DNA from 2 places in the Pseudoalteromonas sp. C2R02 genome. Region 2 is predicted to be linked to the other one. Evidence: riboswitches for the same ligand, from Rfam matches in the RefSeq annotation. Region 2 holds a riboswitch; the other holds the start of a gene.
The links. A riboswitch is a leader RNA that binds a small molecule or an ion and turns the genes downstream of it on or off. The one in region 2 is predicted to bind lysine.
Positions count from the first base shown of each region.

Region 1: linked by a shared signal. The riboswitch ahead of dapA (4-hydroxy-tetrahydrodipicolinate synthase) and the one ahead of lysC (lysine-sensitive aspartokinase 3) in region 2 are both predicted to bind lysine.

Region 1 covers NZ_JAHKQC010000009.1:43,185-59,520, forward strand. The annotation lists gene KO527_RS01535 (ATP-binding protein) at 1-1,659, shown strand, start outside; gene KO527_RS01540 (PspC domain-containing protein) at 1,751-1,909, opposite strand; gene KO527_RS01545 (two-component regulator propeller domain-containing protein) at 2,079-5,216, opposite strand; gene KO527_RS01550 (S8 family peptidase) at 5,316-7,043, opposite strand; gene KO527_RS01555 (S8 family serine peptidase) at 7,774-9,603, shown strand; lysine riboswitch at 9,867-10,040, shown strand; gene dapA (4-hydroxy-tetrahydrodipicolinate synthase) at 10,166-11,050, shown strand; gene KO527_RS01565 (2,3,4,5-tetrahydropyridine-2,6-dicarboxylate N-succinyltransferase) at 11,085-11,825, shown strand; gene KO527_RS01570 (PLP-dependent decarboxylase) at 11,843-13,057, shown strand; gene KO527_RS01575 (succinylglutamate desuccinylase/aspartoacylase family protein) at 13,069-14,199, shown strand; gene KO527_RS01580 (phospholipase A) at 14,355-15,383, shown strand; gene KO527_RS01585 (DUF2913 family protein) at 15,432-15,695, opposite strand; gene KO527_RS01590 (hypothetical protein) at 15,909-16,336, shown strand, end outside.
Region 2 covers NZ_JAHKQC010000008.1:657-16,992, forward strand. The annotation lists gene xthA (exodeoxyribonuclease III) at 1-661, shown strand, start outside; gene rlmA (23S rRNA (guanine(745)-N(1))-methyltransferase) at 663-1,463, shown strand; gene nhaD (sodium:proton antiporter NhaD) at 1,537-2,928, opposite strand; gene KO527_RS00750 (NAD(P)-dependent oxidoreductase) at 3,127-4,011, opposite strand; gene KO527_RS00755 (sodium-dependent transporter) at 4,102-5,424, opposite strand; gene KO527_RS00760 (4'-phosphopantetheinyl transferase superfamily protein) at 5,526-6,251, shown strand; gene lysC (lysine-sensitive aspartokinase 3) at 6,240-7,583, opposite strand; lysine riboswitch at 7,662-7,861, opposite strand; gene nhaD (sodium:proton antiporter NhaD) at 7,964-9,220, opposite strand; gene KO527_RS00775 (S9 family peptidase) at 9,594-11,645, opposite strand; gene KO527_RS00780 (fumarate hydratase) at 11,718-13,247, opposite strand; gene pabB (aminodeoxychorismate synthase component I) at 13,460-14,842, shown strand; gene KO527_RS00790 (CoA pyrophosphatase) at 15,435-16,028, shown strand; gene KO527_RS00795 (L-serine ammonia-lyase) at 16,156-16,336, shown strand, end outside.

The DNA of each region.
Region 1 (16,336 bases), on a different contig from region 2:
GAACGTGCTGAACAACCCTTAGTAGTATTAACCTTTATTGATTTAACTTCCCGTAAGCTAGCTGAGCAAAAAAATCTAGAATCAAAAGACAATTTTATAGCCAATATCTCTCATGAGCTCAGAACACCACTGACGATTATCAATGGCATTATCGATCATCAATTGGAAGGTAGCCAAAATCAAAACGAAGTAACCGAACTCACCACAGCCAAACGTAACGGACTCAGGTTAGTTCGTATGGTTGAACAACTACTTGAACTTTCAAGGTTAGCTGATACACCGCCTTTAGAAAAATTAGCATATTCATTAAAGCCCTTAATGCAAATGCCACTTCAGTCATTTTCACGTTTAGCTAAACAAAGTGGTTTAGAGTTTGAATTTGATATTTGTGATGATACTTATATTGAATGTGACGCCCAAAGCTTTGAAAAAATCCTCTTTAACCTATTAGCTAATGCGATTAAATACACACCTAAAGGTGGCTCAGTTAAAGTCAGTGTATATAGTGAAAACAACGAAGTATTTATCAATATCATAGATACAGGTATAGGCATTAATGCCAATTTACACGATAAAATATTCCAACGTTTTCATCGTGCAGATGAAGTGATGAATAAATCCACTTTTGGTGTTGGTATCGGATTATCACTCGTTAATGAATTAGTTAAAGCGCATGGTTGGCGACTTAATTTGATCAGTGAAGAAGGTGCTGGTAGCCGCTTTACTTTAGTTATTCCCACAAGCCAACAAAAAGGTGCTCAAACAGATATACCACATAGCTTTTCAGAACAAGAAGTGGGCTCTTTAATTGTGCAACAACCTAAAGAGCAAATAACAAAAAATAAAAACTCACAACAAGTTGTACTGGTTATTGAAGATAATGCCGATATGCAAACACATATTAAACGTGTCATAGAGCAACAACATCATTGTATTTTGGCTGATAGCGGTGAAAGCGGCATTGAACTCGCCCTTTCTACCATTCCTGACATTATAGTATGTGATTTAATGCTGCCTGGCATTGATGGTTTTGCTACCTTGAGCGCATTAAAAGAGCATGAGCTCACTAATCATATTCCTGTTGTTATGCTCACTGCTAGAGGAGATTTAGATAGTCGGATTTCAGGATTTGAGCTTAAAGCCGATGAATATCTCAGTAAACCATTTAATCAGCAAGAATTGTTAGTACGCATTAATAGCTTAATAGAAAACCGTAAACAGCTTAAAACAATACATCAGGCTCATGCTAAAAAAGATCTGCAAAACAATAACAAAAAAGACACATTAGAAACGGCCATTGAACTATCAGCTGAGGTTGATATTTGCGAAACACAAACAGATAAGTTTTTAATAAAACTAGCAGAAGTCACTAGCCAGCTATATACCAATATGGATTTAGACATTCACTTGCTTGCTAAAGAACTAGCCGTAAGTGAACGCCAACTTCAAAGGAAACTAAAAACCTTACTGGATATTAGTCCAAATAATTACATCAAAGAGTTTAGATTAGAGAAAGCCAAAGAAAGATTAGTTAACGGAGAACAAATAGGTCAAGTTGCACTCGCAGTTGGTTTTACTTCTCAGACCTATTTTGGACGTTGTTTTAAAGAAAGTTTTGACTGCACGCCTAAGCAATATCAAAAGCAAAATAGTGAGTAAAAATGGTTATTATCACTCTATTTTAGATTTTCCTTTTTAATTTCTCCTTTATTTTTGTACCAAGGCATTAAAAAGTAACAGATTAGATAAATTAATAGACCACTACCCCAAATATAGTTGATGCAACAAATACAATTCTCACAAGTGTTGCATCAGTAGAGAAGTATTTTGCGATTCCGTCACATACACCTATAAGTATAGGTTCAGACCCTAATGCCATTTTCTTTTTAGTTTTTTTTGTCATATTCATATAGAAATCCTGTTCATAATTAATATTTAAATGAAAAAATCACTTTACCTATGATTCATATAATTACCTGCAGAATATCAGTGTCACATGTTGTTATCAATTTATTGATAGAACTAAATAAATATACTCTTTAAGATATAATCCTCTTTAAAATTAGATTGATAGAAAATCATTGATGTTTCACAGTCACTAGCTGTTTTATTTGTGTAATATCCTCTACAGCCACCAGCTGGTTATAATTAAATGGATACTCAATTGGCTGATAGATCCCCAGCCACTGGCTATTTTGAACATTATTAAGGGCAACTTCAGCAATAATGCTCGTATGATCCCAACTAAGCTCCTGTGGGCGCTCTCGATTAAATGGAAAGAAAGAATAACCAACAGTTAAACTGGCATTCTCTAAGGCAATATTATCTTGCTTGCCTGCTAAATTTTGCGCAAGTAAGCTCACATTATTATCTTTTTCAGATCCTATAATGGCAAAAATATCATCAGACCAACGTACAACTAAATCATCTTCAGCACATTTGTAACCTAAGTATTCAGCCACATTAACAAGTACGCGATCAGATGGGTTAGATTCTGATTTAACATTAATTAACATTAAAAACAGTCTAGGTAATAAAGACTGCTGTGCTGGGCTAATATTTTGATGTATTTGCGTCATTAATCGTGATGTTTGTTCAATATAAATATCTAAATAACGGCGACTTTTTGCACCCGTTAATTTATCTGATATCGCTGATGCTTCTAGCTTTTGATTTAGTGCGACCAGTTCAATATTTTGATTTTTAAACTCTTGGGTTTTTTCATAAACCTCACTTTTAAGCTTGAGCCTTTGCTGCTGCTCAACAACTAATTTTCGTGTCATTATTCGTGAGTACATTAGTAATAAAAGCGCAAGTAAGCTGGCATATAACACATACGCCCACCAAGTATTCCAAGGAGCTGGATGCACTTTTATTTTCAAATTAACATCCGCTTCACCCCATACACCAAAGTTATTTGCCGCACGTATTTGTAATTGATATTCACCCGCAGCTAAATTGGTGTAAGTTGCACGTCTTAATTTACCTGCTTCAATCCACTGCTTATCAAACCCTTGTAATCTATATTTAAATTGATTTGATTCAGGTGACGCAAAGTCTAATCCTGTATATTCGAATGCAATTAACTTATCAGTATAATCAAATTCTATTTTTTCTAATTGAGATAAAGGTTTATTAAATTTAAGTTTAGTATTGAGAGAATAGATATCTGTTAGCTGTACTTGCGGAGCATGTTGGTTTGAAAGCAACATATCAGGATCAAGCATGTTAAATCCTTTTGCACTGCCAAATAATAATTGATTGTTTTTAGTTTGCAATATTGCCTGAAAGTTATATTCTAAATCAAGTAAACCATGACTAATATTAAAGTGAACAAAACGTTTTTCATCCACAAAATATCGTGAAACGCCTTTATTGGTAATCATCCATAATGACCCACTATCATCCTCTGTCAAACCAAACACAGTACTCGTTTTCATGCCATGATTAATATTAATATGCTTAAATTCAGCAGTATTTTTTATTTTATTTTCAGCAACTAATAAATTCAAACCATTGGCTTCCGTGCCTATCCATAAGTTCTCTTTGCTATCTAAAAACAATGTCCAAGCAACATCACTACTTAAAGTATTCTTATTCTTGTGATCATGTTTAAAAACCTGAATATCTCCAGTTTTAGTATTCAGTTTATTCAAGCCTCCACCATCAGTTGCTAACCATAATATATGATTCTTATCAGGTAGAATTTGTAATATACGGTCAGTACTCAGTGCTATAGAGTGTGAACCTTTACTTGCTCGATAATGACTAAACCCTTCATCTTCGAAGCGATTTAACCCCCCATGATAGGTTGAGACCCAAATTACACCTTGGTTATCAACTTTAATATCTGTAATACTGTTTGCAGATAATGATCTTGGGTTATTATCATTTTGCTGATAGTGAGTTATTTGCTCCGTTTGTTTATTTATGCGAAAAATACCTGATGCACGTGTACCTAGCCAAATATAACTCCCATGATTCAAAATTGCCATTATCCTTTTGTCATTCAAATACTGGTTATACTTTGGCTGTTCAACGTTCAATGTCCTTAAATCAAGCACATTCACACCACCTCCATATGTTGCTATGAGCACTTGATTACTGTTTAACTGAGCAAATTTATGAATGCTGTTATTATTTAAACCACTTTTATTTTGTAAGGTGAACTGTTTAAATGTTGCAACATTAGGATCCCACCTATTAAGGCCTGAAAACGTGCCCAACCAAATCATTTTCCCTTTATCTTCAAAAATATTAAGAATGGTATTGTTAGATAAACTGTTAATATCGTTATTAGCATGAATAAAACTTTGAAACCCTTGTGTTTGCGCATTATATAAATTCAAACCTTTATCAGTCCCAACCCAAATACGATTATCACTATCCTGAAATAAGGTGGTTACTATATTACTTGCTAATGAATTATCTACATTAGAATTATGTTTAAAGTGGGTAAATGTTCCATTTAATGGCTGGTAACGGCTTAATCCTCCCTCGACTGTTCCAATCCAAATATTACCATCAATATCATGTAATAAAGCTCTGATTATATTACTTGGAATGCTATGTGGATTTTCATTATTATGAACTAATTTAGAGATTAACTTCCCTGATAAAGAATAAACATATATACCTTCGTTTTCTGTACCAACCCATAGTTGATTATTCACTTCAATTAATGCTCTTACACTCACATCAGTCAATTCACTGGCAATGTTTTTAATAACTTCAGTACCATGAATTAACTTATTTAACCCTTTTTCAGTGCCAATCCAAAGGTCACTCTGTGAGTCCTCAAAGAGTAAAGTGACATTATTATTACTAAGGGAGTTTTGTTTAGTATGCTCTACAAAACGCGCAAAACTATTACTGTTAGGTTGAAATAAGTTAAGCCCCCCTCCTCGTGTACCAATCCAAAGCTGACCTTGAGAATCAGTTAATAAGGAGCTTATGATGTTATGACTTAAAGAGTTTTTTTCATCTGGATTATGGTGGTATGAAACTAATTGATAACCATCAAAACGACTTAAACTTTCATGAGTCCCAAGCCAAATAAACCCATCTTGATCTTGTGTTATCGCACGAATTGATTGATGAGAAACATCTAAATTTGTCGGTAGCTTTTTAAAAAAATCAGGTTCAAACGCAGCTAAATTACAAACAAAAAAGAAGAGAAAAATAAAACTAGCAAAAAGTTTGAATTTCGAATTCATAAATAACAACTATGATAAGTAATAAAACTATCTTAACTAAAAACAATATAAAAAAAAGGCTGTCTTTTAAAGTTCAGCCTTAGAAGCAGAATTAATACTTTATTCTTGAGACACCCAACGGTTTACAGCAACCTCACTTTCGATAGAATCTCGCCAAATGAACCCCCCATCTCTCCAAATAAATCCACCATCAGTATTAGAGAAACCATCTCGCCAAATAAAGCCACCATCATTCCATGAATAGGCACTATCACGCCATATAAAACCACCATCACGCCAGATAAACCCGCCATCACCCCATGCAAAGTTATCACGCCAAATAAAACCACCATCGCGCCATATAAAACCGCCATCACGCCATATAAAGCCACCATCATTAAGCATTACGCCATTTTCGTCTACAATGTAAAACTCTCCATTTTCACTCATAGCTGCCGGGCCACCAAAATGCTGTTCTCCCGTTAAATCTTTTTGAATATCTAACGCCTGATTCGCACATTGCGTTTGCTGACTCTTTAAAGCTGACTGCGCATTAACTAAACCAGCACCTTGTTGAAAAACGCTATATGCCGGGGTACCGTCCTTTAAAACCGCTGGTTGCGCAGTAGTGACTAATCTACATTTCACATCATCAGGCGTTAATGTTGGATCATTACTTAACATCAAGGCGACTACACCAGTAACAACTGCTGTCGCTTGAGAAGTACCCGACATTGTAAAGTATTTATCTCCATCATGCGCTTCAGGATGGGATCTTGCCAAACGAGTGTTTGCAGGCAAAAGCCCTCTCATATGACCACCGGGGGCAACTAAATCAGGCTTTACAAAGCCTTCAACTGTAGGCCCAGCAGAAGAGAAGCTCGTTAGTTTATCATCACTCCTATCATCAGGTGTGTAGTTATCAGTCATAGCGCCCACAGTAATAATATATGGGTTATTGCCCGGCACACCAATTGACATAGGATCCGGCCCTTTATTACCTGCAGAAGCGACAACAACGATACCATTTTGCCATGCTTTCATTACCGCTTGATTTAATGGGTCATCCCAGTAGTAAGAACGTGGTGGACCACTAAATGACATATTCAATACTCGAATATTCAATCTGTCCTTGTATTGTAAAGCCCAATCTATACCACGAATAATATCTGCATAAGTGCCCTTACCTTCAAAGTCGAATGCTTTAATACCAACCATACGCGCATTTGGTGCTACACCCATAGGTTTGCCATGGATATCTAATTCACTATTACCAGCGATACTTGATACATGTGTGCCGTGACCGTTTATTTCATTATCATTATTTAAAGGTTTGTTATTAATAGCATCATAAGTACCGTAAGTTTTCTGTAAACCATATACATCAGATCTCAAACCATTCATTTGGCGTAACCCTGTATCTAAAAACGCCATTGTGATGCCAGCACCATAATTACTCGTTTGGTGCACGCTTGTTGCATTAACAATTTTATTTACAACAGAAACTTGCTCTAAAGAAGCTGAGGCAATCGAGCCACTAAGCTTTACAGCACTATTTTTAGTAACTTTAAAATCACCATACTCTTTTAAAGCTTTTAATTGTGAATCTGAAACTGTGACAGCATATGAATTAATGATAGATAGTTCGTGGCTAGGAGTTATACGCACTTTTTTTAATGCATTGTGTAAAACATCCATATTTTTAGCTTGTAATAAATATGACGCTTGTTGTTCATTTTTAATACCTAGATTGGTATCGTTATTTGTATAACTAACAACAGTGCCAATTAACAAAGATAATAGCCCTGTCGCTAAAATCGACTTTGCTTTTAAAGGTTGTACCCGCATATTTCACCCCTGGTTACTTTTAATCTTAAAGGTCTTCACATTTTTACTTATTCTTTAAATTCAAGAATGTTAATAAATGCGCACTTTAAATTTATTGTTTATCAAGTGCTAACTAGATTTAGCTTAATAATTGCACCAAATTTAACCTAACTAAGATTATGTTTCTGCTTTGGAACTTCATATGTCGCAAAATGACGAATAAAAGTCGTTTTTGTACTAAAAAGTAAGATTTTTGATTAACATTTACACTATAAATCAGTGATTTTTCAAAAAACCTATAGTTCAAAGCAATACTAGAACAAGTCAAAAAAATAACATTTTGCTTACACACCTAAAACTGATAATGCTGTAACAACCCAGTAATTGCAATACTTTCCTGCTAAACGCCACTAAGTATTAGAGTAATAACTCCTCATTAAATTACGTCTTTCACAAAAAAAGTAACAAAAAAGGTTTTTTTGTTACTTTTTTGCTAACTCTTAACTTGTTGATTTTAAAAAGAAGGCCTTTATTGCGTCGTTTTTGTACGAAAACCTGTCGGTAATTTACTAGCCGGTAAATTTTTAATTGTTAGTATCGATACATCAATAAGTGCTGACCACGGATAGCTGACTACGGATAAAGTCAATAATAAAAGCACTATTATAAGAAGCTCATTAGGGCTCACCAATACGAAAGAACAACGACAACATAGTTTATAAAAATAATAACGACCTTATTCGGAGTTAACATGAAAATTTCTAAATTCACTACATCAGTATTAGCATTAGCAGTAACAGCGGCTTTCAGTGCACAAGCAGCTGACGACCGTTTCATCATCAAAGTAGATAACAGCAAAAAAGGTGTTGTAAAAGCACTTGCAAAACAAATGGGCGGTGAACTAAAGCTAGACGGTAACGGTTTTGTTGCTGCTACTTTTACTGGTAAAGATTTATCTCAAGTTAAAGGGTTATTAAACAACCCACATATTGAGTTAATAGAAGAAGATGCACGCCGTATGCCTTTATCTATCTATAGCGATGATATGGGTAATGCTATGACACAACAGCTTACGCCATATGCTGTATACCAATCTCAAGCTAACCAAGTTGCATTTAATTCAAATGCTGGCATGAAAGTATGTGTTATCGATTCAGGTTTAGATCGTTCGAACCAAGATTTTGTTTGGGGCAACATTACAGGTTCGAACGATTCTGGCACTGGTAATTGGGATGAGCACGGCGGTCCACACGGTACTCATGTTGCAGGAACAATTGGTGCAGCTGATAACAATGTTGGTGTAGTAGGCATGGCACCTGGCGTTGATATGCATATTGTTAAAGTATTTAACGCTGAAGGCTGGGGTTACTCTTCTGACTTAGCGCATGCTGCTGATCAGTGTTCAGGTGCTGGCGCAAACATCATCAGCATGAGCTTAGGTGGTGGTGGTGCTAACAGCACTGAAGAAAACGCATTTAAAGCATTCACAGCAGCAGGTGGTTTAGTTGTTGCAGCTGCCGGTAACGATGGTAACTCAGTTCGTTCATACCCAGCAGGTTACCCTTCAGTAATGATGATCGGCGCAAACGATGCTGATAATAATATTGCTGATTTCTCACAATTCCCAAGCTGTGATGTAACAACAGGTAAAGGTCGTCGTGCAACGACGATAACTGATGAAACAGTGTGTGTTGAAGTAACAGCTGGCGGTGTAGATACGCTTTCAACATACCCTGCTGGCATGGCTACAAGTGCTTCTTTAAGTATTGATGGTACTGCAATGGCAACGTCATCAATGGAAAACTCTGGTAGCATTTACGGTAATACGTATTACATGGGCACAGCTGAAGCCACTGATTCTGGTGCTAACGGTAATGTGTGTGTGATTGACCGTGGTAATATTTCTTTCCATGACAAAGTACAAAACTGTGAAAACTCAGGTGCTGTAGGCGCGATCATTATAAATAATGAAGCTGGCATGTTATACGCTACATTAGGTGATACTAACGCAACATCAATTCCAGCTGTAGGTGCTGCATTTGAAGACCGCGCGGCAATTGTTGGTTCTACAAATGCAGATATCACAATTGGTACTTCTGATTACGGCTTTATGAGCGGTACTTCAATGGCTACTCCTGCAGTATCTGGTATGGCTGCATTATTATGGTCAAACCATACTGAGTGTACTGGTACTGAAATTCGCGATGCATTAAAAGCAACAGCACAAGACAGTGGCGCTTCAGGTAAAGATGTATACTTTGGTTACGGTATCGTAAAAATTGCATCAGCTGATGCATATTTAACTGCAAATGGTTGTGGTGGTGATGTAACGCCACCAACTGGTGGCGATATCACAGCAAGTGCAACTACTTCACGCTCTAAAGGTAAGAATAACGTAAACTTATCGTGGACTGGCGCTTCTACTTCAAGTGTTGAAATTTACCGTAACGATGCATTAAGAACAACAACTGCAAATGACGGTTCATTTACTGATAGCTTCAAAACTTCAGGTTCATTCACTTACAAAGTATGTGACCAAGGTAGCGATAACTGTTCTGCAGAAGTAACTGTTAACTTTTAATAAAATAACTTTCCCCTAAAGGTATTTTCACCGAAAGCGTCCAACTTATTTTAGTTGGGCGTTTTTTTATACCTAAAATCTTCCGTTTCTCTCCTTATTTATCACCGATTTAAAAATTTGTTATAACAAATAACAAAAAACCTCATTGACATGTAGACGTCTAAAATGTTTCAATTCACGCAATTACTGATTATTTAATTAATCATTAATTCCCCTATTCATAAGTTTATTGTTAAGTGAGCTTTCACTTTACGATAAATGATAGGGCTGGAAGAGGTGCGTTATTCAGGTAACAAGTTTTAGGAGAGCAAACTCCGATGAGAACTTGTGATGGGAATTAACGCCGAGAGATTTTTATTATTTGCTTTAATAAAATTTCGGGCGATTGGGTTGAATCCTAATTGACTGTCACCTAATGGTGGAGAGCTTCTGGTCTTAAAGAATTTAGGCTATTAGCCTTTTTCTTCTTAAGCCCATTGCTCTTCGAATTTAATATGTTCGATTGGTAATTACGGGCTCTCCTCCAAAACTACCACTCGAATATGATATGAGTTCGGTAGAGATGAACCAAAAATATAACTTAAATGACTATCCTTTATGGACTGCGCTAGTCACGCCTTTTGATGCTCAAGATAATATTGATTTTGCAACATTAGAAAATTTAGTTGCTGATCAGGTTGCTGCAAATAATGGCATTCTATTATTAGGCAGTACAGGTGAAGGCCTAGCACTTACTTTAGACGAACATAAATCTATTGTTGAATTTGTATGTCAATTACAACCAAATGTGCCTTTAATGGTCGCAGTCGGTGGCAGTAACTTAAAACAACAACAAGAATGGGTTTCATACTGTAATCAACTATCAATTGATTCATATTTACTCGGTTCTCCACTTTACGCTAAACCCGGCATTGTAGGCCAAACTCAATGGTTTGATGCTTTATTATCGACTGCTGATTTCCCTTGTATGATCTATAACGTACCAGGTCGAAGTGCTGTTGAAATAGAGCCTGAAGTGATTCAAAACTTATCTCATCACAAAAACTTATGGGCTATGAAAGAAGCCAGTGGTGACATTAGCAAATTTGAAAGTTTTAGAACTGCGGCTCCAGAATTATCTATTTTTAGCGGTGATGACGCCCTACTACCTTATTTCGCTCAAGCTGGCGCTAAAGGGTTAGTATCAGTTGCAGCAAATGCTTGGCCTGAACAAACGGCTGAATTTGTTCGTCGCGCATTGTTAGGTACATGCCCTAACCTTTTCCAAACATGGACTCAATCCGTAAATAGCTTATTTGCTGTCGCCAATCCAATTCCCGTAAAAGTATTAATGCAACAGCAAGGTCGGTTACCTTTAGCTGATTTAAGACCGCCATTAACACATCTTGAATTAACCGACTTTTCAGCAATAGAACACGCAAACTCAACAATTTTATCTTGGCAATAACAGAATTTTAGATTTAAAGAATAGGTATATAAAAATGAACTGGTTAGAACTTTTAAATAATTTAGAAAACGGCACTGTACGCGCGGCATCTCAAGACGAAAATGGTCAATGGCATGCCAATGTTGAAGTTAAAAAAGGTATTTTAGAAGCTTTTAAAAATGGCTCTAACATTGAATTTCCAGGTGGCTTTGTAGATAAAGATAACTTAGCACCACGTGGTTTTTCAGCGCAAGATAATGTACGTATGGTTCCTGGTGGTTCAAGTGTACGCCGTGGTGCTCATGTTGCATCAGGTACTATCATCATGCCACCAGCCTATGTGAATATTGGTGCTTATGTTGGTGCGGGCACTATGGTTGATAGTAACGTACTAGTTGGTTCGTGTGCACAAATAGGCGAAAACGTACATTTAAGTGCAGCTGTGCAAATTGGTGGCGTATTAGAGCCAATTGGAGCAAGCCCTGTGGTTGTTGAAGACGATGCATTTATTGGTGCTGGCTGTGTTTTAGTTGAAGGTGTTGTAGTTAAGAAAGGTGCTGTATTAGCGCCAGGTGTTCGCCTTTCAGCGACTATTCCAGTTTATGACTGTGTTAATGAGCGTGTATTAGATAAAGGCGAAGCCATTCCTGAAAATGCAATTGTAATTCCAGGTTCTCGTCCATCTTCTAGCGAATGGGGTAAAGCACAAGGTTTAAGCATGTCATGTGCATTAATCGTGAAATACCGCGATGAGCAAAGCGACGCATCTTTAGAGTTAGAAGATATTTTAAGATAAATGAAATTAGGATCATTATGAGTTTTTTGAGCACGCATATTCGCCAACATATCGATACCATCAGTAAAAATGAGCCTTACCCATTTTTTACTTATGATTTAGATGGTTTAGCTGAACATTTACAAAACCTAACTTCATCGGTCAGTGATGCAGGTATTAAGTTATGGTATGCAGTTAAAGCTAACCCGCTTTCTTCTATCATTAAAACTATAGATAAGTCTGGTTTTAATTTTGATGTTGCAAGCAGTGGTGAATTAAAACAAGTGCTCAAACAAGGTATAGATCCTAATCGTGTTCTTAATACTGGCCCAGCCAAAAGCAAACGCCAAATTAATGAGTTTATTAATTTAGGCGTGCGCACATTTGTTGCTGAGAGCCTTAACCAAGTAGCTTGGTTGAATGAAGAAGCTACAGCACAAGAAGTTGAGCTAAACATATTATTAAGAGTACAGCTACGCTGGCCTGAAGGTGAAAAAAATCCATTAGGTGGCGATAGCTTAACACCATTTGGTTTAGGGTGTGAGCAATGGCAAGCACTTAATATTGCTGATTACGCACAGCTGAACTTTACTGGTTTACATATTTTTCAGTGGGGCAATATGCTCAGCACTGAAAAACTCGCTGATTTATGGTCGCAAATGGTTGCACCTTTACAGCAATTAGCTACAGATTTAGGTTTTGAATTAAAAACGCTCGATTTAGGCGGTGGTTTAGGCATCCCTTATACCGAAGAAGATAAACAACTGCATTGGCCTGAGTTAATCGAAGCGCTGTGCCTTATCAAAAAAAATGCTGGTGTTGAACAACTTTGGATGGAGCTTGGTCGTTATGCAGTGGGTGAATACGGCTATTACACTAATCCTGTGGTCGAGCAAAAGCAAAACTACGGTGTAGACCAACTCATTATGGCTGGCGGTATTAACCACATTTTACGTCCAGCAGTGACATCTCAAGATTTCCCGGCATTATTATTAAGGGAATCTAATGCGCCTAGTAAATCATTTAATGTGCATGGACCCTTATGTACCGCACTAGATAGCTTAGGTGAGCATACTTTCGCAAGTGATATAAATGAAAATGACTGGCTGGTATTCAATCAATGTGGTGCTTACGGTTTTACTGAAAGCATGCCTTATTTTTTATGCCATGAACTTGCTGCAGAATATGTGATTGAAAATAATCAAACTCATTGTATTCGCCCAGCTCAACCCGCTCAAAGCTATTTGTATTAAGGTAATTGGTTATGACAACACAATTAACAAACCAAATCACACAAGAAGATATTCAAGTTGGTGAAATTGCTAATGGATTACCTTTAACGATCCCTGTTTATCGTATTAAAGGCGATGGCACAGGCCCAAAAGTGTATATTCAAGCCAATATGCACGGTGCAGAAGTACAAGGTAATGCTGTAATTTATCAGTTACTTGAGCAGTTAAAACAGTTGCATTTAACAGCTGATATCACTTTAGTGCCTTATGCAAATCCAATTGGCTGTAATCAAAAGTCAGGTGAATTCACTTTGGGTCGCTTTGATCCTATCACTGGTACTAATTGGAACCGCATGTACCAAGACAATAGCCATTTAGTAAATGAGTTTGCAAATAAACACTTAGATAGTGATATCGAAACTATTAAAAGCGAATTTAGACAATCACTGATATCTGAAGTAGATAAAATATTAGATGGTCCTGCTTATGCCATTACTACAGGTAAACGCATTGCATTAAACTTACAAAAATTAGCGCATCAAGCTGATATCGTACTTGATTTACATACAGGGCCAATCTCAAGTAAACATTTATATTGTCCTGAATATGCAAAATCTAGTGCAAGCTATTTTGATATTCCACATGTACTTATGATCCCTAATGATTTTGATGGTGCAATGGATGAAGCAAACTTTTGCCCTTGGTGGAACCTAACAGAAACATTTGCAACTTTAGGGAAAGATTTCCCAGTTGCAGTAGAAGCTTTTACAGTTGAATTGGGTTCTCAAGAGCTAATTGATCTGAAAGAAGCGAAGCACGATGCTAACAGTATTTTAAGTTATTTAACTTATAAAGAAGCTTTTACAGACTCACAATATCAACCTAAAACAATGCCGCGATATGTATGTGAATTAAAAGATTACATCGCATTTTATGCGCCTATGGGCGGCATGGTTGAGTACTTAGCGCCGCTTGGGAGCCATATAAAAGCAGGTGAACCAATAGCTAACATACTACGTATGGAAAGATATTTATCAGAGCAACCTTTGCAATCTATTTGTTTAGATCAAGATGCAATAACAATTTTACATTTTGCATCGGCAAGTGTTAATCAAGGTACTGAACTTTATAAATTTTTTACCAATTACCAAAAGCTCACCTAGCAAATTAGTGAGTTCAAACAATATTGCGTGAGAGTCATGGATCATAAATTTATGACTACTCAAGGCAAACGGTGAAAATCGTTTGCCTTTTTCTTTTTAGATTACAATTAAATTCAGTATACTAGCTACAAATTAACCTACCCAAAAACTTCATCATGGATTTGTTTACTAAATTTATTAGCGTGTCATTACTGAGCGTCAGCTTTGTCAGTGTTGCAGAGCAAGAGGTTGAGCCACAAAAAGAACAACATGCTCAAGTAAAACAATGTGTTTTAAATGAATTATTATCTGGCGATGACTCACAAACTATCGCTGATTTAAAAAATAAATGTAAAGAGCTCGCTGAAGAAAAACAATTTACTGCAATTGATAAACGCGTTTCAAGGGAGTTAGTATCTCAGAGTAATCCTAATGTGATCACGCCGCATAAACGTAATTATATGCTGCCAGTCACGTATATGAATAGTCCTAACAATATTCCAATTATTGACTCTGAAGGACTAGAAGACGATGAAGAAGTCCTCGATAACTTTGAAGCTAAGTTCCAATTATCATTAAAAGTACCTGTCTTTGATAATTTTTCTGATGACGATCAAGCTGTATATTTTGCTTTTACAATGCAATCATATTGGCAAGTATATAATTCCGAAATTTCAGCGCCATTTAGAGAAACTAACTACCAACCAGAAATCTATTGGGCTAATATTCTCGATAAAGAAAATACCCTTTGGGGTGATGAAATGGTAGTGGTTTTAGGTGCTGAACATCAATCTAATGGTAAAAGTACTGCGCTTTCACGTTCTTGGAATCGAATTTATGCAAATTTAATTTGGGAGCAAAGTGGTTTCGTTTTCAGCTTTAAACCTTGGTACAGATTACCAGAAGATGAAAAAGAAGCTCCTACTCAACCAGAAGGTGATGATAATCCGGATATTCATAAGTATATGGGGTATTACGAGTTTTCTGGAGCTTATCGTTACAAAGAACACGAATTTGGCTTTATGAGTCGTAATAACTTAAGTAGTGATAACCGTGGTGCATTACAGCTAGATTGGTCATTTCCACTTTGGGGTCGATTACGCGGATACGCGCAATACTTTAATGGCTATGGCGAGAGTTTAATAGATTACAATGCTTCAGTAGAACGTTTTGGGGTTGGTATATTATTAAGTGACTTACTATAAAGTCATAAGTTTATGCTTAAGGTGGTTAATCTAGCCACCTTAACTAATTTATGGCTGCTGATACAACTCAATTAACAATTCTTTAAGCTTAGCAAATTGTCCCTTACTTTTTGCAATTCTAATCAAATGCTCTAAATCAACAGCAATCGTTTTCGAAAATCTTTTTTGTTTATAAGCAACATCTAACCATTTACTTAAAAATCGATTTTCATGCATCGCATTAAAACCACACTCGCCATTTTCTTGCGCAATCGCCAAAGACACCAGACCACACCAAGACATATTCGTTATAGACTGTTTATAGTCGTTCACACCAAAATCCATATAAGTTAATTGTCAATCAAGTACCTATAATAATACACAAAACTCATAAATTTAAAATATCAATTGTTCATTTTTTATCAAACCCTTTGGTTACCTTACAATTTTTCACAGGATTTAAGACAATTTCTCACAAACTCAAAACAGATAAGCTTTAAACTATTCGTTAGTAATTTCTTACTGACACTAAAAGGATTTTCATGCATGAAAAAAATCTCACTTTTATTAATTAGTATTACTTTATTTAGTTTTATGCCATGTTTGGTTAGTGCTAATAACTTCTCCCCTGCAATTTTTGCAAAAAATGAAAGCCATAATACAGATTCGATCTCAAGTATCGGTATAGAAATCCCCTTTGGTGATCCTCACTCTCATTTTGGTGCCTATATGACCTCAGCAATTGGCTATGCTGATATCACTGATAAAACAGGCAATAGCAATGATTATCTTACATGGGATACAGGTTTTAAATTTGGCTACTTTTCTGATATATCAATTTATGGCGAAGTAGGTTTAGATTTATTTGAGCTTATTTGGGACGATTTAAATGACAAAGATGAAGATGAACGCACTTATTATTACGAAAATGAAGAATATGATTATTTTGATACAGAACGCCAAGATGATGATAT
Region 2 (16,336 bases):
TATGGGCTATCACGTTTATTTTCATGGTCAAAAAGCGCATTACGGTGTTGCTATGTTATGTAAAAAAGAAGCTGATGTAGTTCAAATGGGCTTCCCTACTGATGATGACGAAGCTCAAAAACGTATGGTCATGGTAACCACCACAAATAATGCAGGTGAAAAAGTGACAGTGTTAAATGGTTACTTTCCTCAAGGAGATAATATTAGCCATGAAACTAAGTTTCCGTATAAAAGACAATTTTATAAAGATCTGATGGGCTATTTAAATGAACACCATACTAATGATGAAAATATCGTTGTCATGGGCGATATTAATATCTCTCCTACAGACTTAGATATCGGTATTGGTGAACCAAACGCTAAACGTTGGTTAAAAACAGGAAAGTGTTCATTTCAACCTGAAGAAAGGCAATGGTTAGCAACATTGATGGATTGGGGCTTCAAAGATACATTTAGAGAGCAAAATCCAGATGTATCTGATCGCTACTCTTGGTTTGATTATCGTTCAAAAGGTTTTGTAGATAATCGAGGTTTAAGAATTGATGTTGTATTGGCGACTAATTCATTAGCACAACAGTGTATTGATACAGGTATCGATTATGAATTAAGAGGTATTGAAAAGCCATCAGATCACGCACCAATTTGGTCTGAGTTCAAATAATATGACTTTAGATTATATTTGTCCTATTTGTTCTTTAGCGCTGACATTAAGTGAGCGAACTCTTAAGTGTAGTAATAATCATAGCTTTGACTTTGCAAAAGAGGGATATGTAAACCTGTTACCTGTTCAAAATAAAAAAAGTAAAGATCCTGGCGATAATCTTGAAATGGTACAAGCGCGTCGCAATTTTTTAGCTAAAGGTCACTATGCTTTTTTACAAAGTGCAGTTGCACAAAAAGTTAAAGACTTAGGCACTGAAAAGACAATCATCGATTTTGGCTGCGGTGAAGGATTTTATACGCAAGCTTTACAGAAATCAGCACTCAATAGTAAAGTTTATGGCATAGATATCTCAAAACCTGCTGTAAAATATGCAGCAAAACGTTACCCTGACTGCCACTTTAGTGTTGCTTCCATCGCACAAGCTCCTTTTAATGATTTGCAAGCTGATGCCATAGTCAGTATTTTTGCACCATTATTTGATGATGAATTATCGCGTTTATGTAAAGATAAACTCATTGTTGCTAGCCCTGGACCTAAACATCTTTTTGAACTTAAACAGCAAATATACCAAGATGTTAATTTACATACGCCAGTTCCGTGCCCAAATGGATTTGAAAGTTTTAGTGAAGAGATTTTAACGGCAACTGTAATACTTGATATTCCTACAGCAAAAGATTTAGTTATGATGACACCCTTTGCATGGAAGTTTAGACCTGAGCACTGGCACGCTTTAGAGCAAAAAAAGAATATAGAAGTTACATTAGAATTTTACTTATCAACATTTAAAAAAATCATTTAGCTTATTTTCATTTTTAACAAAAAAGGCTTCCCTGGGTAAATCAGGGAAGCCTTTTTTAATTGTTAATAGTTGCTTAACTATTTAATAATAAATGAGCATAAATACTTGCTGCATATCCTAGTGCAATAACAGGCGTCCATTTTAAATGACTAAAGAATGTATAATACCCTCTTGCCTGCCCCATTAATGCAACACCTGCAGCTGAGCCAATCGAAAGTAAACTACCGCCAACACCTGCAGTTAAAGTCACAAGTAACCATTGTGAGTGTGGCATTTCTGGTTGCATTGTTAATACCGCAAACATGACCGGAATGTTATCTACAATAGCAGAAAGAATACCAACCAAAATATTAGCATTGGTAGCACCAAGTTCTCCGTACATAAATTCTGAAATTAAACCTAAGTAGCCAATATAACCTAAACCACCAACTGCTAAAATCACACCATAGAAAAAGAATAAGGTGTCCCACTCTGCTTTGGCTATTTTATCAAAGATATCAAAATCATCTGTTCTTGTTCGACCAGCGGGAACGTCTGATGTATTTAATTTACCTTGACCAGATTTTTTAATATAGAAACCAAACAGTTTTAAATAAGCTAAACCTAACATCATGCCAAATACAGGTGGTAAATGTAGGAAGTTATGGAATGATACTGCAGTGATGATAGTTAAAATAAATAAGCCAACTATGGTTAAGCCGCCATTTTTAATTTGAGTCACGTCACCTGCTCCAGTTTTAGGGCTGCCTTTAGGAAGGAAAAACTGCATTATAAACGCAGGGATCACATAGTTAACGATTGATGGAATAAATAACGCGAAAAACTCCGTGAATTGTACTATCCCTTTTTGCCATACCATTAAGGTTGTTATATCGCCAAACGGACTAAATGCACCACCGGCATTAGCACCAACAACAATATTTACACAACTCATGGCAACAAATTTAGGTTCATCTTTACCGACTGCAAGTACAACAGCACACATGATCAGGGCAGTTGTTAAATTATCTGCAATTGGAGAAATAAAGAAAGCAAGGATACCTGTAAGCCAAAACAACGCTCTATAGCTATAACCTTTTAATATTAAAACATCACGTAGCGCATCAAATACATTACGTTCAAGCATTGCATTTATATAAGTCATCGCGACTAATAGGAAAAAGAAAAGTTCAGCGTACTCTAGAAAGTTATGACGAATTGCAACTTCTGCCGAGTGTGGCATACCTTGAGAGTTATAGAAGGCAGCTATCAGAATCCATATAAGACCTGCGGCTAATAAAACTGGCTTTGATTTACGTAAGTGTAGTTTTTCTTCAAGAATAACTAAAGCATATGAGAGTACAAAGATTGCGAGGGCTGTATACCCTATCCAATGTGATGTTAAATCTATGCTATCGCCTCCTCCTGAAGCAAAAGTTGAACCTGAAAAGACAAGTGCGACCAGAGTGATTAAAAGATGTTTCATGTAGTTTAGCGTCCCCAAATGTTGCGATTATAATATCGAGCGATAGCACCAATAATTATGCCCACAGTAGATTGAATCTATGCGGGGCAAAGTAGCACTATTTAACTTATTTTTATTGATTTAAAACAAACAAACGATACACGGAATGATTATTATGATTTTTAGTTTGTTTTATGGTTTAAATATCATCAATGTTAATTATTTTTCTCTTCTCGTATGTTCGAGTCTCGAAAGTAAGCTTGATGTATCATGGCGACCGCCACCTAATGATTGCACTTCGCTATAGAATTGATCAACTAATGAAGTAACAGGTAAGCTTGATTGATTACTTCTTGCTTCGTTTAATGCTATGCCTAAATCTTTTCTCATCCAATCTACAGCAAATCCGAAATCATACTCACCTTTACACATCGTTTTGTAACGGTTTTCCATTTGCCAAGACCCAGCGGCTCCTTTTGAAATAGTTTCAATCACTTTCTCAGCATCCAGGCCTGCGTTGCGTGCAAAGTGTAGGCCTTCTGCTAATCCCTGTACTAAACCTGCAATACAAATTTGATTCACCATCTTGGTTAATTGACCTGAACCAATTGGACCTAATAATTGACTAAATCTCGAGTAGCAGTCCATTACAGGTTGCACTTTATCAAAAATGGCTTGTTCACCACCTGTCATCACAGTTAAAACACCATTTTCAGCCCCAGCTTGCCCTCCTGAAACAGGTGCATCTAAAAATGAGATCCCTTTGTTTTGTGCCGCTTGTGCAACTTCTCTGGCAACCTCGGCTGATGTCGTAGTATGATCAACTAAAATACTCCCTTGGGCCAAACCCGCAAGCACGCCTGATGATCCCAGTGCTACTTCACGTAAATCATCATCATTACCAACACATACAAAAACAAACTCCGCTTCAAACGCAGCTTCAGATGGGGTAGATGCCATAGCGCCACCATATTGTTCAACCCACTTTTTTGCTTTGGTTTCAGTTCTGTTAAATACAGTTACGTCAAAACCTGCATTTTTCAAATGGCCAGCCATAGGATATCCCATAACACCTAAACCGATAAAAGCGACTTTAGTTGACATTTTTTTACCTTTTTATTAAGCACTTATACGAAAAACCATTTATCTGTTTAAAAAGACAAACGGTTTTAGAATTTCATTAATTAATATTTATTATTTGAATGCTACATTAGCAAAAACTGCGGTCATTAATATTGGACAAACGTAGCGTACATACTGTGCAAACCAATAATGAAGCCCTTTTGAAACCGCTAATAACTTATTGCCTCTTTTCCATAACCAGCCAACAGTTATAAAATAAAACAGTCCCATTAATGGCAGCTGATACTGGGTAAATACTTGGATCACTAAACCAAATAACCAATCAAAATTTAAAATAATGATGCTAGATGCAACAAAAATTATAAGTGTCACTAACCATGTTGCTTTTTTTCTAGAAACGTTTTTATTTTCAACTAAAAAGGCTACTGGGATTTCAGTTGAAGAAATTGTTGAGGTGATAGATGCAATTGACATTAAAACAAAAAAGATAAAACCAACATACAAACCAACTTGGCCCATAGAGCTGAATAATTCTGGTAAAACAGCAAAGATCAACTGCCCTTCACCAATTAGTTTTCCATTTTGAAATACATCTACACCATGACTTTGAGCCACATATAACGCAGGGATTATTAATAGGCCAGCAAGAAACGCCACGCTGGTATCTAATAAGGCAACCGATAAAGTAAGTTTAGGTAAATTAGCATCAGGTTTGAGATATGAACCATAAATCATCATACAGCCAACACCAAGTGATAACGAGAAAAACGCTTGGCCCATAGCTGCGATTATAAGTTCAGGATCAGTGATCTGATTAAAATCAGGCTTTAAATAGGCACTAAAACCGGCCATTGCACCATCTAACGTGGCAATATAAGCAATAAGTAAAACCAGCAATATTAAAAGTAAAGGCATTAATCTGCGCGACCAAGTTTCAATACCCGACTTCACTCCTTTTAGAATGATACTGGCACTTAATACCAGCATGAAAGGTGTGAAAATAAAGTTACGTAGCGTTGAGTCACCTTTTAGAAACTCACTCACTTGCGTAAAGTTAAGTAAAGTTGCTATAGGTTCTAAACTATATGCAAGCATCCAACCAGCTACAATTGAATAAAAACTCAACATAACAATTGCACCTGATAAGCCGATATATCCAGCTGCAGCGCCCATGTTTTCTGAGTTTTCTTTACATGCTTGTTTTAAGGCCTCGACTGGGTTGGCTTGCGCACTGTGCCCTAAATATAATTCGGTATACAGTGCAGGTAAGGCAAGCAGAAAAATAACAAGAAAATATACCAGTAGAAAAGCACCACCACCATGATTTGCAGCTTGAGTAGGGAAACCCCAAATATTGCCAAGTCCAACAGCTGCGCCGGCCGCTGCCAGTACAAAACCTAAACGACTTTGAAAGCCATCACGTAATTCTGCCATTTTATTATTATCTCTTATTATTATTATGTATCATGCATGCCAACAGAATCGAATTTTACAGGCTTATCGGCCTATATAGCAAGTAACATAAGACAGGAACCATGATATTTAGTCCCTTTTTTAAAAATGAACTTAAAATAGAAAATAAACAAGATAAAAAGATCCTAAGCTCAGGAATAAACCTATTCATTTTATCATCACAACAAGTTGAGATTGATAAGTTTCCCTATGAAAAAATATTTTCAGAATTTGAAATTTCCACTATCGATAAACGAAAAAAGTATTCTGCAAAACAAGAGTACTTAGCTAGCCGTTATATTATAAAAAAATTAATAACCACTATAATAAACTGTGAATTTACTCAAATAGAAACTAAGTTCAATCAACAACTCAGTCGTTTAGAAGTACTTTATAATAATAAACCTTTGCCGATATCTATCTCCATTTCCCATAGTAAAGGCATGGTTTGTGTAGCGCTAAGTCAGATAAGCCAATCATTTGGCGTAGATTTAGAGCATATCAATCAAAAGCGGTCATTTATAAAATTAGCTAATCATTTTTATCATGAAAATGAAGTGCAGCTTATTTCAACTGCAAATCAGCCCCATACTATTTTTTATAGGATTTGGACTTTAAAAGAGGCACTTGCCAAAACGATTCGATTACCCATATCGCAATTATTAAGTAAAAACGTTTTTGAAGAAATCCAAAAACGTCAATTATATACAGCATCATGTCATTATGATGGTTTTGATATTACCTTGATAAATAACACGCCATTAAATAATGTTGTTCTCAAAACCATAAATATGCCTTTAAGCCTCTAACAATCTACTATGGATTGATTGAACAATATGATCTGAACGAGATTGCTCAACTAAAAAACATAGATTATGTTTACTTGCACCGTGGCAGATCATACGAATGTCAAAATCAGATAATACTTGCATCAAATTAACTTCCTGTTGCTGTAATTGAATTTGAGAACCAATTAAAGCGATAAGCGTTAGGTTATTTTCAACTGTCACATGACAAAATTCAGAAAGTAAGTCTAAGCATGCTTGATCTAATTCAGGACGACTGGCATTTGGCGCATTATCTAGTGTAAGTGCAACACTTATTTCCGAAGTCGTTACTAAATCAACTGAAATATTATATTGCGCTAAAATCGTAAATACTTTTGCTAAAAAACCGCTCGCCAATAACATTTCAGGGCTTTTTAACGTTAATAAAATTTGATTTTTACGTTGTGTAACAGCACGAATGCCACTATGTATTGTTTTTTCTTTTTCAATCCAAGTACCACCTTCATTAGGCTCACGACTTGAGCCTACAAATACAGGTATACCCGCCCGACTTGCTGGCAAAATAGTTGCAGGATGAAGTACTTTAGCACCAAAAGTTGCCATTTCAGCAGCTTCATCAAAACTCAATTTAGCGATCGGCGTTGCTTTAACACACAGTCTAGGATCTGTAGAGAAAATACCAACAACATCAGTCCAAATATGTATCGCAGAAGCATCAATTGCCTCAGCAAATAAAGCTGCACTATAATCAGAACCGCCACGCCCCAAAGTTGTGGTATTGCCCTGATTATCTGAACCTATGAATCCTTGTGTAACAACCACTTGAGATTCTAGTAAAGGACATAAATCTGTTAATGCGGCATCTTTTGTTGCTGAAATATTAGGTATTGCTTTACCATGCTGACTATCAGTTTTAAGTACATCTCTTGCGTCAAAACGTACTGCATTGATATCCAACCCTCGTAAAACTTGAGTAAATAAATATGATGATAACCTTTCACCAAAGCTTAATAATGCATCTTTGTTTTTTTCACTTGGATTATCATTTTGAGCAAGCTCTTGAAATAAATTAAGCGTTTGGTTAAAACCATCCGCTAAATCTGAATCTAAAGTGATATTTTTCAATATAGAGTTTTGAATGTCACATACTTGTGTAACGTGTTTATTACGCTCAATCTGAGTTAAATTATTTTGGCATAATGCAACTAAATGATTGGTTACACCCGCACTGGCACTCACTGCAACTAAGCGCACTTGTGAGTTGTTTTGAATAATTTGAGCGCAACGGCTCATCGCGTCGAAATCGGCAACACTTGTGCCACCAAATTTTGCTACAACATAAGATGAATTCATGGGATCTCCTAATACTTATAAGGAGAACTTGGCAGGACTAAAATCTAGATACTAAAAGTATTAAGGCTATAAAATGTCTCAGCCAGAAGCTCTCCACCTTATTAAAACTTAAATTTAAGCTTTAATACTCGGTGACAATTTTTGAGGATTCAGCCTCAAAAACCGAAAAACAATTTCACGGCGAAATCATTTCTCTCGGCGAAAGTCCCCCTCATTAGTGATCTCTGGATACCGCTCCTCACACTAATATACCTGGCTTTCGCTCCTCTTCTGTTATTTGAAGCTTAAAATGCTTCAAATAAAACCCTACCAAATAGTAGGGACTTGAAATTTACATTTTAGACGTCTAGCTGTCAATAATTAATTTGGCTGAAATTAAATTAAACGTTTGGCATTAAAAATCCGGCTAAATATGCACCAGTGTAACCTACTGTATATGCGATTAATAAATAGAAGCTCATTTTCAAATAACTTAGGAATGTAAGCTCCTTAATTTTGCTCATAGCAATAATACCGGCTGCTGAACCAATAATTAGCATAGAACCGCCCACACCTGTAGCATAAGTAAATGCAAGCCATTGTCTTGGATCCATCGCGATATCAGCTTTTAATAATGCCGCGGTTAATGGCACATTATCAACTGCTGCAGATAAAATTCCCATTAAGTAATTTGCATACTCAGGTGCTAAAATTTCATATAAATGCGTAAACTGATTTAATACCCCAACTTCTTTCATTGCACCAACAAGTAATAAAACACCTACAAAAAATAGTAAAGTATCGTATTCAATTTCACGTATATAATCGATGATTTTTTTATTCACATCTTTCTTACGCATTAAAAATTGTGCAACTAAAAACATTAAAGATAAACCAAATAAGAAAGTCAGAACAGGCGGCACTTGATACATTACACTTAAAAGCAAAGTTGCAGTAATAGTAGATAAAAATATTACCGCAATTGTAATATCTGTTTTTTCTATTCTTCTATGTGATTGCGCCTCAAATGTTAAAGTACCATTCATGTTCAATGACAGTAACCCCGCTAAAATCAGTACACTGAAAGCTGATGGCACGACTAATAAAAGTAAATGCCCTATTGTTACTTTGTCAGCTAGGAATATCATTAATGTTGTTACATCGCCTGTGATCAATGATACTCCGCCCGAATTTACGGCAAAGATAATTAAAGTTGCGTACTTGATACGTTTTTTAGCTTCTAACTTGAGTGAAAGAACAACAGCAAGAGAAATAAGTGTTGCAGTAATATTATCTGATATAGAAGAGAATAAGAAAGCTGCTAAACCGATTAAAAACATCAACTTTCTTTCAGTGATTTTCTTTGGCATCACTCTATGTACCAAGTTTTGTATAAAACCCTTTGAGTTTAAATAAGCAACAAATGTCATGGCTGACATTAAAAATAACCATAAGGTCGCTATTTCCAAAATATTATGGTCTAACTGATGCTGTACTGTTTCAGTGGTTTGACCGTTAATAGGTGAGATAAATGCAATAATCCAACATAAAGTACCAAAAAATAATGTTGTTTTTGCTTTATTAACATGAATAATATCTTCAATCACAATTAATAAAAATGCGATTGCGACCAGAGCCAATATGATGCCAGTAACCATTGGGTTTTTAACCTTTTACAAAATAATGAAAAAAATGGGGTACAAATTTGGCGCGCAGTCTAACACTTAAATTCATATAAAACTATGCGCCTTTTTGATCTAGATTAAGGCTAAAAACTTATAAAAGATATATATGAGATTAAGGTGAATATTTATTAAAAGTTTAAGTTAAATTTAAAAGAAACCAGACATAACGCGGTTAGTTAATAACTAAAAAGAGTAGAAAAAACAAAAAAATAGGAAGTTCATGCACGACAAGTGTAAAATATTTCAGTTGTATATATCAAATATAACTGTGTTATAACTATACAAAAAAACCAACCTAATAAACTTAGATTGGTTTTGGAATTATTATGTTTGAATTATTCAATGATTATTTTTGAGTATGTTTCTTCATCCAGTCAAAAACTTCACCGTACCAATGAACTCTATTATCTTTATTTAAGATCCAGTGATTTTCATCTGGATAAATAACCAATTTAGACTCAATGCCCATACGTTGTAAAGTTGTATAAGCTCCTAAGCCTTGAGCATATGGTACACGGTAATCTTTCAAGCCGTGGATCACTAACATAGGTGTTTTCCAGTTTTTAGTAAAAGAAGCTGGATTGAATTTCTTATAATCTTGGGTATCAGCCCAAAATGCGCCGCCCATATCATGCTCTGGAAACCAAAGTTCTTCAGTACTTTGATAAAAGCTATCCATATCAAATAAGCCCGCATGATTGATTAAACAGTTAAAACCGTCTGTCCAATTACCAGCTATCCAATTCATCATATAACCACCGTAAGAAGCCCCTAATGCACATGCATTATCAGCATCTAACCAAGTTTGTTGTTTTGTGATGAACTCAAAACCTTTTTGTAAGTCTTCTAAAGGTTTACCACCCCAATCTCTTGAGATTGAATCAGTAAAATCTTGTCCGTAACCCGTTGAACCATGGAAGTCTATCATCACAACGCCATACCCTTGCGCCGCCCATAATTGTGCATTCCAACGAGAACTAAATAAATTACCAAATGATCCCTGAGGGCCACCGTGTACTAAAAATGCGATTGGATACTTTTCACCTTGCTGAACTTTCTCTGCATCAAAGTTCCATGGTTTAACAAAATAACCATGCACTTTTTCATCATTCCAACCAGGGAAGTTAAACTGTTCAAACTCACCAAATTGAACATTAGCTAATGTATCTTTATTAATATCCGTTAACTGATGTAAATCAGAACCATCACGGTTAATTGAGAATATATTTTTTGGCGAATTCAAAGCATGGCGACTAAATATTATTTTATTGCCCGCTAAATGTAAGTCTCCAGCACTACCATCTGAGTATATTTTTCTCACATCACCAAAATTAGTACTGATCTCATAAATACTTTTTTGACCTACATCTTGTGCTACAACATATACAGCACGATTATTTGGGGCAAAAGTAAAGCTTGAAACACTACGATCCCAAAGAGGCGCGATTTCTTTTAATTCTGAGGTTTTTAAATCTTTTAGCATTAAAGAGAATTTATCTGCTTCAAAACCTTGTTTTTTCATGGCGAGATAAACCATAAAACGTCCATCAGCAGAAAATGCAGGTTGTGAATCCCATGCTTTATTCTCTGCAGTCAAATTTTCAACTTCGCCACCTTCAATCGATACTTTGAATAAATCATAGTTTGTTGTCCAAGCTTGATCTTTACTTGGCGCTTTAGCTGAAAATACAACATTTAAACTATCTTGTGTAAAAGTCACCTCTTCCATGCCTGCAAAAGGTTTGGCAGGAATATCTGTATCCCAGTCAGGTGTTATATCTGATGCTTGAACTGCTGCTTTAGCTGATATATCTGCAACAAATATATGGCTTCTAAATTCAGTTTTCCAAGTGTCCCAATGACGTACAGGTAATTGTTTATACACTTTTGCTGTGTGTTTTACATTTTCAAGTTCATGCTTTTTATCAACAGAACATTGAATTGTTTGACACGTTGGGAATACTTCTAAAGCCAGTGCTAACTTTTTATTATCAGGTGACAGCTTATAGCCATTTACACTTAACGCTAAATCAGTCAAAGCTTGTGCTTCGCCACCATTTAATTTTAATTGCCAAACCTGAGTCGACTCAGTTCTATTAGCTAAAAATAAAATACTGTTATTGTCATTAGTCCAAGTGACATCTGATTCTGTTGCAGGATGCGATGTTAGCTTTTTATCTTTTGTATTAGATGCTAAATCTTTTAAATATAAATCACTGCCTGATTGTGTTTTTAAAGCATAAACTAACTTAGAACCATCAGGAGAAACACTCATACTATGAACAGAATTTAATGAGTTTAACGTTTCAACTGTGAATGCTTCTTTTGTTGTTTCTTGTGCCTGAGCAACAGTTACAACTGAGCCAGCAAGCAGTGATAAAGCGAATACTTTTTTCATTTTTATCCCTTTTTATTTCGCATAAAATAAAAGCGCCGTAGCGCTTTTATTTTTCATATATTAAATCTTAAATTAAGACTTAAGTTTAGAGTCTAACTCTTCAATTTTAGCCTTCCAAATTGCAGGGCCTTGAGTATGCGCATTAGAGCCTTCACTATCTACAGCCACTGTAACTGGCATGTCTTCAACTTCAAACTCATAAATAGCTTCCATACCTAAGTCTTCAAATGCAACAACACGTGCTTTTTTGATTGCCTTAGATACTAAGTAAGCGGCGCCGCCTACAGCCATTAAGTAAACTGATTTGTTTTGCTTAATAGACTCAACTGTTGCAGGACCACGTTCCGCTTTACCTATCATGCCAACAATGCCCGTTTTCTCTAGCATTAAGTCAGTAAATTTATCCATGCGTGTTGCAGTTGTAGGACCAGCAGGACCTACAGCTTCATCGCCAACCGCATCAACTGGACCTACGTAATAGATAAATTTATTATCAAAATCTACGCCTTCAGGTAAACCTTCACCAGAATTGATCATATCTTGTAAACGTTTATGCGCTGCATCACGACCTGTTAAAATGGTACCTGATAGCAGTACTGTTTCACCCATTTTCCATTCTTGGGTATCTTCCTTCGTTAATGTGTCTAAATTAACACGGCGCGTATCTTCACCTACTTCAAAAGTCACTTCAGGCCAATCTTCTAATTTAGGTGCTTTTAAATCAGCTGCACCTGAACCATCTAAAGTGAAATGTACATGACGCGTAGCTGCACAGTTAGGGATCATCACAACGGGTTTTGAAGCAGCATGTGTTGGTGCTGTTTTGATTTTAATATCTACAACTGTCGTTAAACCACCAAGGCCTTGTGCGCCTATACCTAGTTTATTTGCACGTTCAAAAATATCTAAACGCATTTCTTCTTCAGTTGTTTGTGCACCACGCTCCATAAGCTCATGAATATCAACCGGATCCATTAATGACTCTTTTGCCAATACCGCTGCTTTTTCAGCAGTACCGCCAATGCCTATACCTAACATACCTGGTGGACACCAACCTGCGCCCATAGTTGGTAATGTTTTTTCAACCCAAGCTGCAACATCATCTGAAGGGTTAAGCATAACCATTTTAGTTTTATTTTCTGAACCGCCACCTTTAGCAGCGATCATTACTTCTACTTCAGAACCCGCCACTAAATCTACATGAACAACAGATGGTGTATTATCTTTTGTATTTTTACGTGCGCCAGCAGGATCTGAAACGATAGATGCACGTAACGGATTATCAGGATTTAAATATGCGCGACGTGTACCTTCATCAACCATTTGCTGAACTGTTAAATCAGTTTTATCCCATTTAACATCCATGCCTACTTTTACAAAACACGTTACTATGCCAGTATCTTGACATAATGGACGTTTACCTTCAGCTGACATACGAGAGTTAATCAAAATTTGTGCTATCGCATCTTTTGCCGCTTTACTTTCTTCACGGTGATATGCTTTTTCAAGTGCTTGAACAAAATCTAAAGGGTGGTAAAAAGAGATATATTGTAAAGCGTCTTCAATACTATCGATTAAATCTTGCTGACGAATAATGGTCATACTGTATCCTTTGTTGGCCAGTGACGGTGGCTTGTTTTTCAATTTTCTATATTTTAACTTAACTTAGGCCAAGGTGTAATAAATTTTAGAAAAATCTCTTTGAAATTAATTAATGACAAAAGCGCAAGAGACTAAACTCGCATCTTTTACTTCTATCAGTATAATACCCCTCCATCTTATTTACGCTATATATTTAAAGTAAAAGACTGTTAATGAATAAAGAACAATTAATCTGCAGAGAAATACACATCTCAGATACAAGCTGTGAAGTTTTTTCGCGATTTAGTGCACAGCCTTGGGCCGTTTTTTTAGATTCAGCCAATCCTAAGCACATTAACAATCGATTTGATGTGATTGCTTTCAGTCCACTGAAAACAATTGAAGCGCGTAATGGTAAATGTTTTGTCAATAATAAATTATGTCTATCTTCGCCTTTTGAATTACTTAAAACACATTTACAAAGTTTTTCATCCCTAAAGGCGCCTTATGATTTGCCTTTTAGTGGCGGTTTATTAGGACATTTTTCATATGATTTAGGGCGATATATAGAAAATATTGACAATAATTCAATTGATGATATCTCATTACCAGATATGGCTGTCGGTCTATATCCTGATGCACTTATCTTTGATCACAAAACTAACAAGTGGTTTTTTATATCCCAGCCTGATTTTAATCGCTTTGATTTATATGAATCACTTTTATTGTCAGACACACCTGATCAAGTAGAGCGTTTTCAATTGGCTTCACAATGGCAAGCTAATATGAGTAAAAGCCAATACACTAAAAACTTTAATTGCGTGCAAGATTATCTAAAATCTGGTGATTGCTATCAAATCAATTTAGCCCAAAGGTTCAGTGCCCAGTATAAAGGTGAACCTTGGCAGGCTTATTTAAAACTGAGAGAAGAAAACAAAGCGCCTTTTTCCGCCTACATAAATCACCCTAAAGGTAGTATTTTGTCAGTGTCTCCTGAGCGTTTTATTCAAATCAAAGATAGATTCATTGAAACTAAGCCTATTAAAGGCACATTACCAAGAAGTAATGATCCTGTTATTGATCACAATAATGCACTTAAGCTTGAAAACTCTGAAAAAGATCGCGCAGAGAATGTGATGATAGTTGACTTATTGCGTAATGATTTAGGAAAGGTCGCCTCCCCTGGCAGCGTGAAGGTTCCGGCTATCTTTCAAATAGAGAGTTTTGCTGCTGTTCACCACTTAGTGAGTACTGTTACAGCACAATTAGCAGATGGGAAAACAGCTATAGATCAATTAGAAGCAGCATTCCCTGGCGGTTCTATCACTGGTGCCCCTAAAATACGCGCTATGCAGATTATTGAAGAACTCGAACCTCATAGACGTTCTATATACTGTGGGTCGATCGGATATATAAGTGCCTGTGGAAACATGGATACCAGCATTACCATTCGTACTTTAATATGTGATAAAGAATCTAAGCAAATTCATTGTTGGGCTGGCGGCGGCATTGTAGCCGATTCTACACCTGATGCTGAATATCAAGAAACCTTTGATAAAGTGCATAAAATATTGCCAGTCCTCAGTGATATGAAGGCTGAAACTACTGTAAATTAATTTAGTTACATAGTGCTTGTGGCAATATGGATACTAGCATTACCATACGTACTTTAGTATGCGATAAAGACTCTAATCACATTAATACCAATTGTATTAAGTAAGTTCCTACTCAGAGTCTTTGGGGATTTTCAATTCTAGGCATGTTATCGCAGTAATGGTTATTCCCTTAAAAGATAACATAACAACGAAGTGTAAATCCCCAGAGGCTCCTGTAAGGCGGGTTTAAAAGCGATTTATACAGCGTTAAATAATTTTTAAATAGAATAACTATGGCTTCAATTATTTGCCTTGTCTAAAGCGCTTTTAACTCCCGCTGAATGGGAAGTTAATTAATACAATTGGTATAACTGCTGGGCTGGCGGCGGCATAGTTGCCGATTCAATAGCTGATGCTAAATATCCAGAATTATTTGAGAAAGTACTTAAATATTACCAGTACTCAGTGGCATTTAAACTATAATTGCTGCTTATTAGCTTTTATTATCTAAGCCTAAGCCCTAATATTGATTCCCGCATTACATTTAGCTTACGAATATGTGATACTAATTTTAGAGTTCATAATTTAATTTCATATAGGATTAAGGAGTTATGTGAACATTCATAAGTTTATACCTCAGTTTCAACTAAATGCTTTAGTAGGCGATCATGGATACCCACATAATGCGGTTAAAAGCTCTGTGCTTGTTCCGCTTTGTGATATTGAAGGAAAACTACATGTATTGTTATGTAAGCGCCCAAGTTATTTAAAACATCATCCAGGCCAAATTTGTTTTCCTGGCGGTAAGTTTGAACAACAAGACACCTCGCTTAAAGCGACAGCATTTAGAGAAACCAAAGAAGAACTCGGGATCCCAGAACATGAAATTAATTTAATTGGACAAATGAATAGCTACTGGACGCTAACAGGTTTTGAAATAAAACCATATGTTGGAGAAATAAACGCTAATTTAACTTTAAGCCCTCAAACATCTGAGGTATCTGATACTTTTTTCATTCCCTTCAACCAATTAAGCCAAAGTGATAATTGGATAGATCTTAACTTCACTAGAAATCAACAACAAGTTGTTTTGAAGGGATTTATGACAGATTATGGGCTTCTGTGGGGCGCGACAGCACAAATTATTTTAAATCTAATTAAACAAGTTACTCCTAGTAATAAAAACGTTATTTTACCTTCTGTGTAATATATCCCGATTCTTTTCTTTAATATTTTTTATGATATTGATAAATAAATACAATCGGTTTATATGAATATAATTAATTTTAATACGTTATAATTATTAATCCGTTCTAGGTATTAAGAGAATTTTTATGATCAGTGCATTCGATATGTTTAGCATTGGAATAGGTCCGTCATCTTCTCACACAGTGGGACCTATGCGTGCATCACGCTTATTTGTTAAATCATTACAACAACAAAATTTGATTAGCAAAGTTACAGAAGTAAAAGTAGAGTTATTTGGTTCTTTAGGTCAAACAGGTATCGGTCATG